One region of the Alteromonas sp. 76-1 genome, then DNA from elsewhere that is predicted to be linked to it. Evidence: predicted binding sites of a transcription regulator. Region 1 holds the regulator's gene; each other region holds the start of a gene.
What was found. Region 1 encodes LexA, which represses DNA repair genes until DNA is damaged. Its sites were predicted from a motif close to TACTGTATNNNNATACAGTA; they were not measured.
Positions count from the first base shown of each region.

Region 2: a site for LexA is predicted at 2,162-2,181, ahead of dinB (DNA polymerase IV). Genes of this name have one in related genera too.
Region 3: a site for LexA is predicted at 1,909-1,928, ahead of recA (recombinase RecA). Genes of this name have one in related genera too.

Region 1 is NZ_LR136958.1:4,641,939-4,645,226, forward strand. It holds gene coxB (cytochrome c oxidase subunit II) at 1-713, opposite strand, end outside; gene lexA (transcriptional repressor LexA) at 1,298-1,924, opposite strand; gene ALT761_RS19770 (FG-GAP repeat domain-containing protein) at 2,065-3,288, opposite strand, start outside.
Region 2 is NZ_LR136958.1:4,076,250-4,079,537, forward strand. It holds gene ALT761_RS17260 (MBL fold metallo-hydrolase) at 1-558, opposite strand, end outside; gene ALT761_RS17265 (DUF1653 domain-containing protein) at 624-887, opposite strand; gene dinB (DNA polymerase IV) at 1,040-2,113, opposite strand; gene nqrM ((Na+)-NQR maturation NqrM) at 2,366-2,599, opposite strand; gene ALT761_RS17280 (FAD:protein FMN transferase) at 2,610-3,288, opposite strand, start outside.
Region 3 is NZ_LR136958.1:1,023,119-1,026,406, reverse strand. It holds gene ALT761_RS04275 (ABC transporter ATP-binding protein) at 1-478, opposite strand, end outside; gene recA (recombinase RecA) at 693-1,733, opposite strand; gene ALT761_RS04265 (CinA family protein) at 1,996-2,484, opposite strand; gene mutS (DNA mismatch repair protein MutS) at 2,778-3,288, shown strand, end outside.

The sequences.
Region 1 (3,288 bases):
CACTGTCCACGATAAACACCAGGCTCATTTACCTTTGCCCAAGACTCGTTAATAAACCCAGGGTTAGCATCTTTTTTCACTGCAAAGTCCGGTACCCACCACGAGTGAATAACGTCATCAGAAGTAATAAGAAAGCGCACTTTTTGCCCTGTGGGGATGACCAACGGACGGTCGACCTCCAACAGATAGTTCGTGCCTTTTTCGAATTTGTTTTCAATTTGCTCTCGCTGCGTCGCCATTAACGAATAGAACTCAACGTCCCTGTCCATATACCGGTAGTGCCACTTCCACTGGGAACCAGTAACGACAACGGTAAGATCGGGTTCGCTGGTATCTTCCATCGCTATAAGGGTTTTAGCGGCAGGAATAGCCATAAGAATAAGAACGATGAAAGGCACGACCGTCCATGCAATTTCCACTTTTACATTTTCATGGAAGTGAGCGGGCTTAGCGCCTCTGGATTTACGGTGCAAGTACATGGAGGCAAACATAACCCCGAAAACTGCAACAGCAATTGCGATACAGATAAAGAACATCAACATATGCAGGTCGTAAACTTGACCACTTATGTCTGTTGCGCCTCGGCGCAAATTTATGGAAGAGCCTTCGCCCGTTGCTGCATCAGCAAACAGTAGTGGCGAGGTAAGCAAAAGTGGAAGCCCGTAAAGCCACTTTGTCACTTGTGTCGCCGCTTGTGTCGTTACTCGTTTCACTCAACACCTCCGTTATAACAGAAGCATTGACGCACTGGTTGCGCTGCGCTTCTGGCAACTGATACCCGAAATCCAACTTTTAACTTAACTATCTAGCCTTAGTTGTAAACCAAAGTTGCAGCTATTGTTATTATTTTGTTAAATACAGTATAAGAATTGCTCAATAAAACGCACAAGTCTAGTCTTTTCTGAGAAAAAACAATTGCAGCGTTGAATTTTTAATCAAAAGTTGTATGTAAGAGAAATGACACATACAACAGCGTATGGATGCTGTAGCGATAATTAGTGAGCTTGTTTGAAACGCTCATTTTGAACGAGATAGGCAAATAGAAGCTGCCAATAAGTTTCTTATAATCAAAAGCTAGTTGCGTAATTTTGATTATTTTTCAAACAAAATAGGTGACAAAAATAGCGCTAGCTAGCACTGAAAAAGGTGACATAAATAGAAGAAAATATGTGGGAGCGGTATCTGGTGGCTTTTAAGAGATTTCTTAGGCTTAAATACGATTATGGTGTAAGCAAGGTATGGTAAACATACAAAAAAGCGGCCTATAAGCCGCTTTCTTTACTAAATAGCTAAAAGGTTACATCCAGTCAGCATTTCGAATAACACCAACGGCAATCCCTTCAATGGAGAAAGGCTCTGACGCTAAGTCGACTTTAATAGGTGAAAATTCATCATTTTCAGCGTGAAGTAATACTTCGCGGCCACGCTTTTCAAGGCGTTTAACAGTAACGTCTTCATCGACACGTGCCACTACCACCTGCCCATTATGGACATCCGTAGTACGATGCACGGCTAGCAAGTCACCATCAAGTATACCAATGTCTTTCATACTCATACCGCTTACACGAAGTAAGAAGTCAGCGTGAGGCTGAAACAGGGCAGGGTCGACCTTATAATGAGACTCTATATGCTCTTGCGCTAGAATCGGCTCGCCCGCAGCCACTCGGCCAATAAGAGGAAGCCCTTCTTCTTCAGGGGTTTCATCTTCAAGAGGAATATTCAACTTAATACCACGAGAAGTGCCTGGAAGGATTTCGATGACGCCTTTACGGGCCAACGCTTTTAAATGTTCTTCAGCGGCATTTGCAGAACGAAAACCTAAATGACGGGCAATTTCTGCACGGGTAGGCGGCATGCCAGTTTCGAGCATCGTTGTTTTTATAAGCTCGAGAACTTCTGTTTGTCTTGCTGTGAGTGGGCGCATAAAAGACCTGTCTGTCTATACAGTTCCTGTAAGTATATACACCTAAAAGGAAATGACAAGCATTGGATGCTATTTACATGCTTCGAACACTTGCCATAAAAAAAGAGCCCTACCTTAGTAGAGCTCTCTGCAAACATCTACTAATGCACCCATATAGCGCTAGAATAGGTAGACGTTTGTATTTCAAGGTTCCCTGAATCAGCTTTGCGCACTTTCAAATTTCCGTAATCTTGACCTTGCCGACTTGCAAACGCAGGACCGCGCCACCTTACAAAGCCATCGGTTCCAAAGCTAACAAGATGGCTATAAATGTTAAGTGAGAAATCGGCTGTATTATGGCTAACGCCAATAAGATTCTGGTTTTGTTCAGTAGTTACGTCAGCTTGAATATTCGTTATATCTGCAGGTATGCTCGCACGCAAGCTCTCGGTAAGCGCCTCACCAGAAAAGTCATAAACAATCAGCTCATCATCATAATTCGTACACGCTAATTCCGGCTGCTCATCTGAGTCTGCATTAATAGTAATTAGCTGATCGCATATACCGTCCACCGACGCGGCTTGTGATAGTCCTGCATCGGTTATCTTTAATACTTCCATGCCAGACTCGTTAGTTGTCAACGCTACAAATGCACTTCCGTTTGAAATAAAGGGAGCGAGGTGCGTGACATGACCGATATTATAGTTAGCAATAATCAATTGGTTTTGAATATCAAAAATATTCAGTTCAGTCCCAATCATTACTAATGCGTCAGTGAAGCCATCGAAATTCATGTCTAAGGCTTCAATTATGCCAATATTGCTATTACTACTTGAATCATACTGCCAGTGAACCTCACCATTGTGTAGCTGGATAGCGGCGAAGCTTCCATCGTAATAATTGGTTGTCGATGTAAACAAGTCGCCTGCACCATCATTGTTAAAGTCGGTTGCTATAGAGTTAGTGCCTGCGCCCCAGTTCTCTGAAACTGTATCACTTAGTTCTATATTTCCCTCTTTATCCAACATGATATAACGTGACGAGCCATAGCCACTTTCAGTTGAAGAAATAAAGAATATTGCACGCTCATCATTGTCGATGACATTTGCCCAACCAGCTGACGAAAAGCTATCTAACTGTACTTCCGCAGTATTTTCTTTGATAGTAATTGTGCTGCCATTCAGTTCTGCGGTGATAAGTTCATCAGCGCCAGTAGTCGAAACACCGGTTCCCCACAACACCTCTGTTGAACCATCATTATCTATATCACCCACTGTAATTGATGTTACACCATGGTCTTGTGAACTCACTCGCCATAGCTCACTCAAATTACCATCGATCATTGTGTAGGCAGTAACGTCTCCCCATTGGCAATCGCCGACAAG
Region 2 (3,288 bases), 570 kb from region 1:
AAAGTACAAGTCACCTGTGTGCAAAACATCCGGTTGTTCAAACCACACTATGCTATCGCCGTCGGTGTGCCCTGATTCAAGATGCATAATGTGAATGGTTTCACCGTTGAAATGTAACTTAATGCCGTTTTCATAAGTGATAGCGGGAAGCGCATCTGGCGATACTTTTTCATCGTTGGCTAATCGAACGCGCACGTTATCGTGGGCGAGAATAGTCGCGCCTTTGTGGCTGTGGAAGAACGCGTTCGAGCCTGTATGGTCGCCGTGGTAATGGGTGTTAATCACATACTTTGGTTTATCGCTACCAAGCTCGCCGAGTGCCGTCGCAATTTTTTCAGCTAAAGGGGCGAATTGATCGTCAATAATTAGAATGCCATCGTCACCGGCAGAAACGCCGATATTGCCACCCATCCCCGTTAACATATGCACAGAACCTTTTAGTGCTGTTGCCTCTATTTCAACCTTTTCGAAGCGGTCTTGCGAAAAAGCGGCTGGAATGAAGGTAGTCGAGACTAAACTTGCAGCAAGTAGAAAAGTTCGGGTAAATTTGTGCGTCATTAGGGTTCCCTTAAAGAGTGCTTATTATTGAATAGATTTAAATACACTATGACCTAGTTTGCGGTTCAGATCATTTTTTCATCGTTTGGGATCTCACCAATATAAGCAAATCGAGGGACAGACTTACCTTCTACCACCACCTCTTCTTCAAACATACTTAATGGGCGCACCCACAGGGCTTTTTCGCCATAACATGGGCGATATACCACTAAGGAAGACTCGTCTTCTGAATGTGTCGCTACTTCATAAACGTCGTAATCACTGCCTTTATAATGGCGGTAGCGACCTGGGGTTTTGAGCTCTTGGGTTTTAGGTTTTGGGGTAGTCATGATGGCTCCTGCTTTTTACTTTTTGTTAATTTGAATACGGTAGAATTCGGGCTCTGTTCATAAAGCGTCTGATAAGGTTGCTAAATTTTGAAGTTATTCACTAATCTACTCGGCTATCTACTCATCTAGGTACTCACCTATCTCGCACTTTACTACTCACCCTCTAGGGGTAAAGGGAGTTGATGTATGGTTTGTGCCTCACCAAGACCAATGTGCAGACCAACTAAGCGTATACCACGGCCTTTAGCACGCTCGTAAGCTTCTTGTAGTAGGGTATCAAAGTAATGCGCATTTAACGAAGGGCATCGATGCTCAACCGTGGTTAGCTGGAAGTCTTGAAATTTAAGTTTCACCCCTTGAGTGCGAATACGAATAGGTTTGCCGGTGCGCTTTTCATGCGCCTGTATGCGTTCCTGAAGCTTTTCTAGTAAATGAGGCATAAAGTCGCGACATTCTTCCAATGAGTGAATATCGTTGCTTAGCGTGCGCTCTACGCCTATAGACTTACGCTCTCTTGATACTGACAGTTCTCGATCATCAATACCATGTGCACGCTCCCATAATACCGCGCCAAATTTACCTAATTCTTTTTGTATGCGCTCAAACGGGTAACTGCGCACATCGTTACAGGTGGCTAAGCCTAATCGTTGTAGTTTTTGCATTGTTACCTTACCTACCCCGGGAATTTTTTTAAGAGGCATGGCCCTTACAAAACTATCTAATTTATCCGGGGTAATGACACAAATACCATTAGGCTTATTCTCATCACTGGCCACTTTTGCTACGAACTTACAGGGTGCAACGCCCGCCGAGGCGGTTAACCCCAGCTCTGACTCAATTCGACTTCTAATTTCTTCAGCTATTAACGTGGCACTGCCACCGCAATATTGGCTATTGGTCACATCGAGGTAGGCTTCGTCTAACGAAAGTGGTTCGATTAAATCGGTATAGTCGGCAAATATTTCGCGAATTCGTTGGGACTCTTTTACATACGCCTCCATACGCCCTTTCACTAAGGTAAGATTTGGGCAAAGCTTGAATGCGTAAGCGGTAGCCATGGCGGAACGAACGCCATATTTACGGGCAGGGTAATTACAGGTAGAAATAACCCCTCGATGCTGAGAGCTTCCACCAATGGCAATAGGGATATTACGTAACGCGGGATTGTCACGCATTTCAACCGCAGCATAAAAGCAATCCATATCTACATGGATGATTTTTCGCATGCCGTATTGCCCCCTAAACTGCCAAACGAATTGAACAGCTCCACAAAAAACTGTATAGAAAGACAGTATTCTAAAGCATATCAATTCGCCTTACCAGCGAACAGGATGAATAGTGAGCGAATACTTATTGCACAAATAGTAAATCAAAGATAAAAAAAGCGCGGTAAGTTTTAACTTACCGCGCATCTGAATTTATACATTGTGGCGCTTTTGCGTATTTTTTATGACTTAACAAAAAGCGACAAGATCAGATTAAAGGATCTGATTCTGTTTCCATTCATTCAATTTCTTTTCTCTCGCTTCTTCTTTTTCCATACGAGATTTTTTGCGATCGCAAGGCTCTGGGCAATCACAGGCTTTCGCGATTCCTAATGCGCCTAGTCCACCGCAACTACCTGAGATAGTTTTGCGCTGCACCAAGTAGCCAACAGCCATGGCGAGTACCATAGTGAGGAAGAAACCGAATGCTAAAATAAACGTAGACATAGCCTACTCCTTAGTTATTTACTGTTACCAGTTTATCAAATTCTGGCGTGGCATACTCTTCAAATCCATCTGCTGTGCGACGAATGAGGAATACAGCAAGTTGTTCTTGCTCTGCAAGGTTAATTGCTCGTTCCCACCCCATTACATTAAACGCTGTGGCTAAACCATCAGCAATCATTGAAGATGGATTGACTACCGTAACCGACACTAAATCATGGGTTATCGGCGAGCCGGTATTCGGGTCAATTAAGTGAGAGTAGCGTTTCCCATCTTCTTCGTAATAGTTACGATAATCACCCGATGTCGCTATGGCATTAGTCCCTATAGATACCACTTTTTGTACCGCGCGTTCTGTCGTTACCGGCTTTTCAATCGCAATTAGCCATTCACTGCCATCGCCGCGTTCGCCTTTAACCCGCATTTCACCACCAATTTCTACAAGGTAATGCTGCAAGTTATGAGCATCTAAAATGGCTGCGACTTCATCAACACCATAACCCTTTGCAATTGTTGATAAATCAACGTAAAGCATAGGGTTTGCCTTCATAAGACCGGTTGGCGTAGTAGATAATTTCTCATAGCCTACATAATCTCGTACAGCATCGATATCGGCTTGGGTTGGCACTTTTTCAGGCCGTTTATTAGGTCCAAAACCCCACAAATTGACCAAAGGCCCAACCGTAACATCT
Region 3 (3,288 bases), 1.1 Mb from region 1:
TTTGCTTCATACCAGATGAGAAGTTTTCTGCCCGTCTGTCTAAAAAGCTCTGCATGTCGAGTAAGTCAGCCATTTCTTCAATACGTGCAGAAATTGTCGATTTAGTAATGCCATGTAATTCGCCAAAATAAGCAATATTTTCTCGCCCGGTCAGCCTGCCATATAAACCAGTTGAGCTAGACAGAAACCCTATTTTTTTACGCGCAATTATTGGGTTGGCTAGTACGTCTTCACCATCAATTACCACGGTGCCGCTATCTGGCTTAAGGGCGGTTGAAAGCATGCGTAATGTAGTGGTTTTTCCTGCTCCGTTAGGACCAAGCAAACCAAGCACTTCTCCTTGACCACATGAAAACGATACATTTTTCACTGATTGAAAGTAGCGACCTTTTAATCGTGGATCCTTTTTCTCTTGCTCACTTAGCTTTTTGGGGTTCTCCACCTCGAAGCGTTTAGCAAGATTAGATATTTCAATCATTATCCCTTCCCTTTTTTTATTATTTAAATCGAATGCTTACAGTACTAGTCTTTGCCTTTCTATTTTTATTACAGCTTTACTGTTTTTTTATTTTAATTCAATCCAAGATATAGAATTAAAGTGTTAACAAGTATGTTTTTTGAACACAAAAAAGCCCACCATTTGGTGGGCTTTTAAATAACACAAATGCGCTATTTTATAGTAAGTTTAGTCGCTACTGCTGAGCATCATCTTCTGCAGCAGGTGCTTCTTCAACTTTCACTGTCTTAGGTAAAAGTAGCTCAGCGCGAATTTGTTTTTCAATCTCATCGGCAATAGCTGGGTTTTCTTTTAGGAACTTCATTACGTTCGCTTTACCCTGACCGATACGATCACCTTTGTAGCTGTACCAAGCACCGGCCTTATCAACCAATTTCTGCTTAACACCTAAGTCGATAAGCTCAGCTTCTTTACTTATACCTTCGCCGTAGCGAATCATGAATTCAGCTTGCTTAAATGGCGGTGCTACTTTGTTTTTCACTACTTTAACGCGAGTTTCGTTACCTACTACCTCATCGCCTTCTTTAACCGCGCCAATACGGCGGATATCTAAACGTACTGAAGAATAGAACTTAAGTGCGTTACCACCAGTTGTTGTTTCTGGGCTTCCGAACATTACACCAATTTTCATACGAATTTGGTTAATGAAGATACACAAGGTATTTGAACGCTTGATGTTACCTGTAAGTTTACGCAATGCTTGCGACATTAATCGCGCTTGCAAACCAACGTGTGAGTCACCCATGTCGCCTTCAATTTCCGCTTTTGGCGTAAGGGCAGCAACCGAGTCAACAATAACGACATCAACACCGCCAGAACGAACCAGCATGTCACAAATCTCAAGCGCTTGTTCACCCGTATCAGGTTGAGAAACTAAAAGCTCATCGATGTTTACACCTAGCTTCGATGCGTAAATTGGATCTAGCGCGTGCTCAGCATCTACGAAAGCACAGGTTTTACCTTTCTTTTGAGCCTCTGCAATTACCTGCAAGGTAAGTGTCGTTTTACCCGAGGCTTCAGGGCCGTAAATTTCTACCACACGACCGCATGGCAAGCCGCCTATGCCCAAAGCGATATCAATGGTGAGTGAACCAGTAGAGATAGCCTCAATGTCCATCGCTTGGTTGTCGCCTAAACGCATAATAGCGCCTTTACCGAACTGCTTTTCAATTTGCCCAAGTGCGGCACTTAAAGCTTTAGATCTATTACTGTCCACGTCAATATCCTCTAGGATTAGCGGTTAAATTCTTTAGTTGGTGATGTCTTTGTTGAAGCTGCCTTTGCTATTTTTACTAGCTATCTTTACTAAAAGTACTATTCATCCATACAGCTAGCATTCATTGCATCAACATTTGCTTACCGACACCTTACCAAGTGTTGCGTGCATTCTATACTGTACAAGCATACAGTTTCAACCTGAGTTTCATTTTATTTTGCTTAATGGGTTCTTATTAGCTGCTTCTTGAATAATCATCTAATCAATCAGCTAACATTGCCAGTAGGTGAGTAATTGCAAATGCTATTGCATGCAAGCGAACAGTCTCGCGGTCTCCAGCAAAAACCTGCTTAATCGTTTCTGATTTAGCACCACAGATAAAACCAAACCAAACAGTACCCACGGGCTTTTCTTCGCTGCCGCCACCGGGGCCTGCAATACCGCTTACGGTTACCACGACATTCGCGTCGCTCTTGTGCTTAACGCCCGCCGCCATCTCTTCAACGGTCTGCATCGACACCGCGCCATGTGCATTCAGGGTTTCTGGTTTCACACCTAGTTCACGCATTTTAGCGTCGTTTGAATACGTCACCCAACTTTGATTAAACCAGTCTGAACTGCCAGCAATACTGGTAAAGGCGAACGCAACGCCGCCTCCGGTGCAAGACTCTGCGCTTGAAACCGTCCAGCCTTTACGACGAAGCGCATTACCCAACGCCGTCACCATCTCTGTTATATTGTCAGGTACCATGAATGTCCTTTATTGCTATCAGCGCTATCATCAGCTTCGGCCGTTGAAGCATTAAGCTGTGCCGATGTACTCATTGGTGAGAGCTATCATTTAACTAACGAGTTCAGGAAATGGTTGAAAATTCCATACTCGTATCAATAATACACAGCAAATACGAAAAGCGATTATTTTAGCACTCCTGCTCTTTTAATCACTCTTCTGTTAATAATTCTTCTGTTAATATAACAAATTGAGTTATCGCAAGTAGCAGCAATAAAAAAAGCACGAGGCATTTTTTGGAATCACACACTCCTATGATGCGCCAGTATTTAACGATAAAGGCGCAGCACCCTAACATTCTTATGTTTTACCGTATGGGCGACTTTTATGAGTTGTTTTTCGACGATGCCAAGAAAGCCGCAGAACTGCTTGATATATCGTTAACCGCACGGGGCAAATCCGGTGGCGATCCTATTCCTATGGCTGGCGTTCCTTACCACGCGGTTGAAAGCTACTTAGCCCGGTTGGTGAAAATGGGCGAGTCGGTGGCGATTTGCGAGCAAGTTGGCGATCCAGCTACAAGCAAAGGCCCTGTAGAGCGCCAAGTTCAGCGCATTGTTACCCCAGGTACGGTTACCGATGAAGCCTTATTAGAAGAACGCCGCGATAATGTACTAGCGGCAGTTTGCGGTCACAGTATGCACTACGGCGTGGCTACATTAGATGTCACCAGTGGCCGGTTTGTCGTGGTCGAGTGCGACACCGATGATGCCTTGCTAGGTGAGCTTCAACGAATTAATCCTGCTGAACTACTCTATCCTGAAG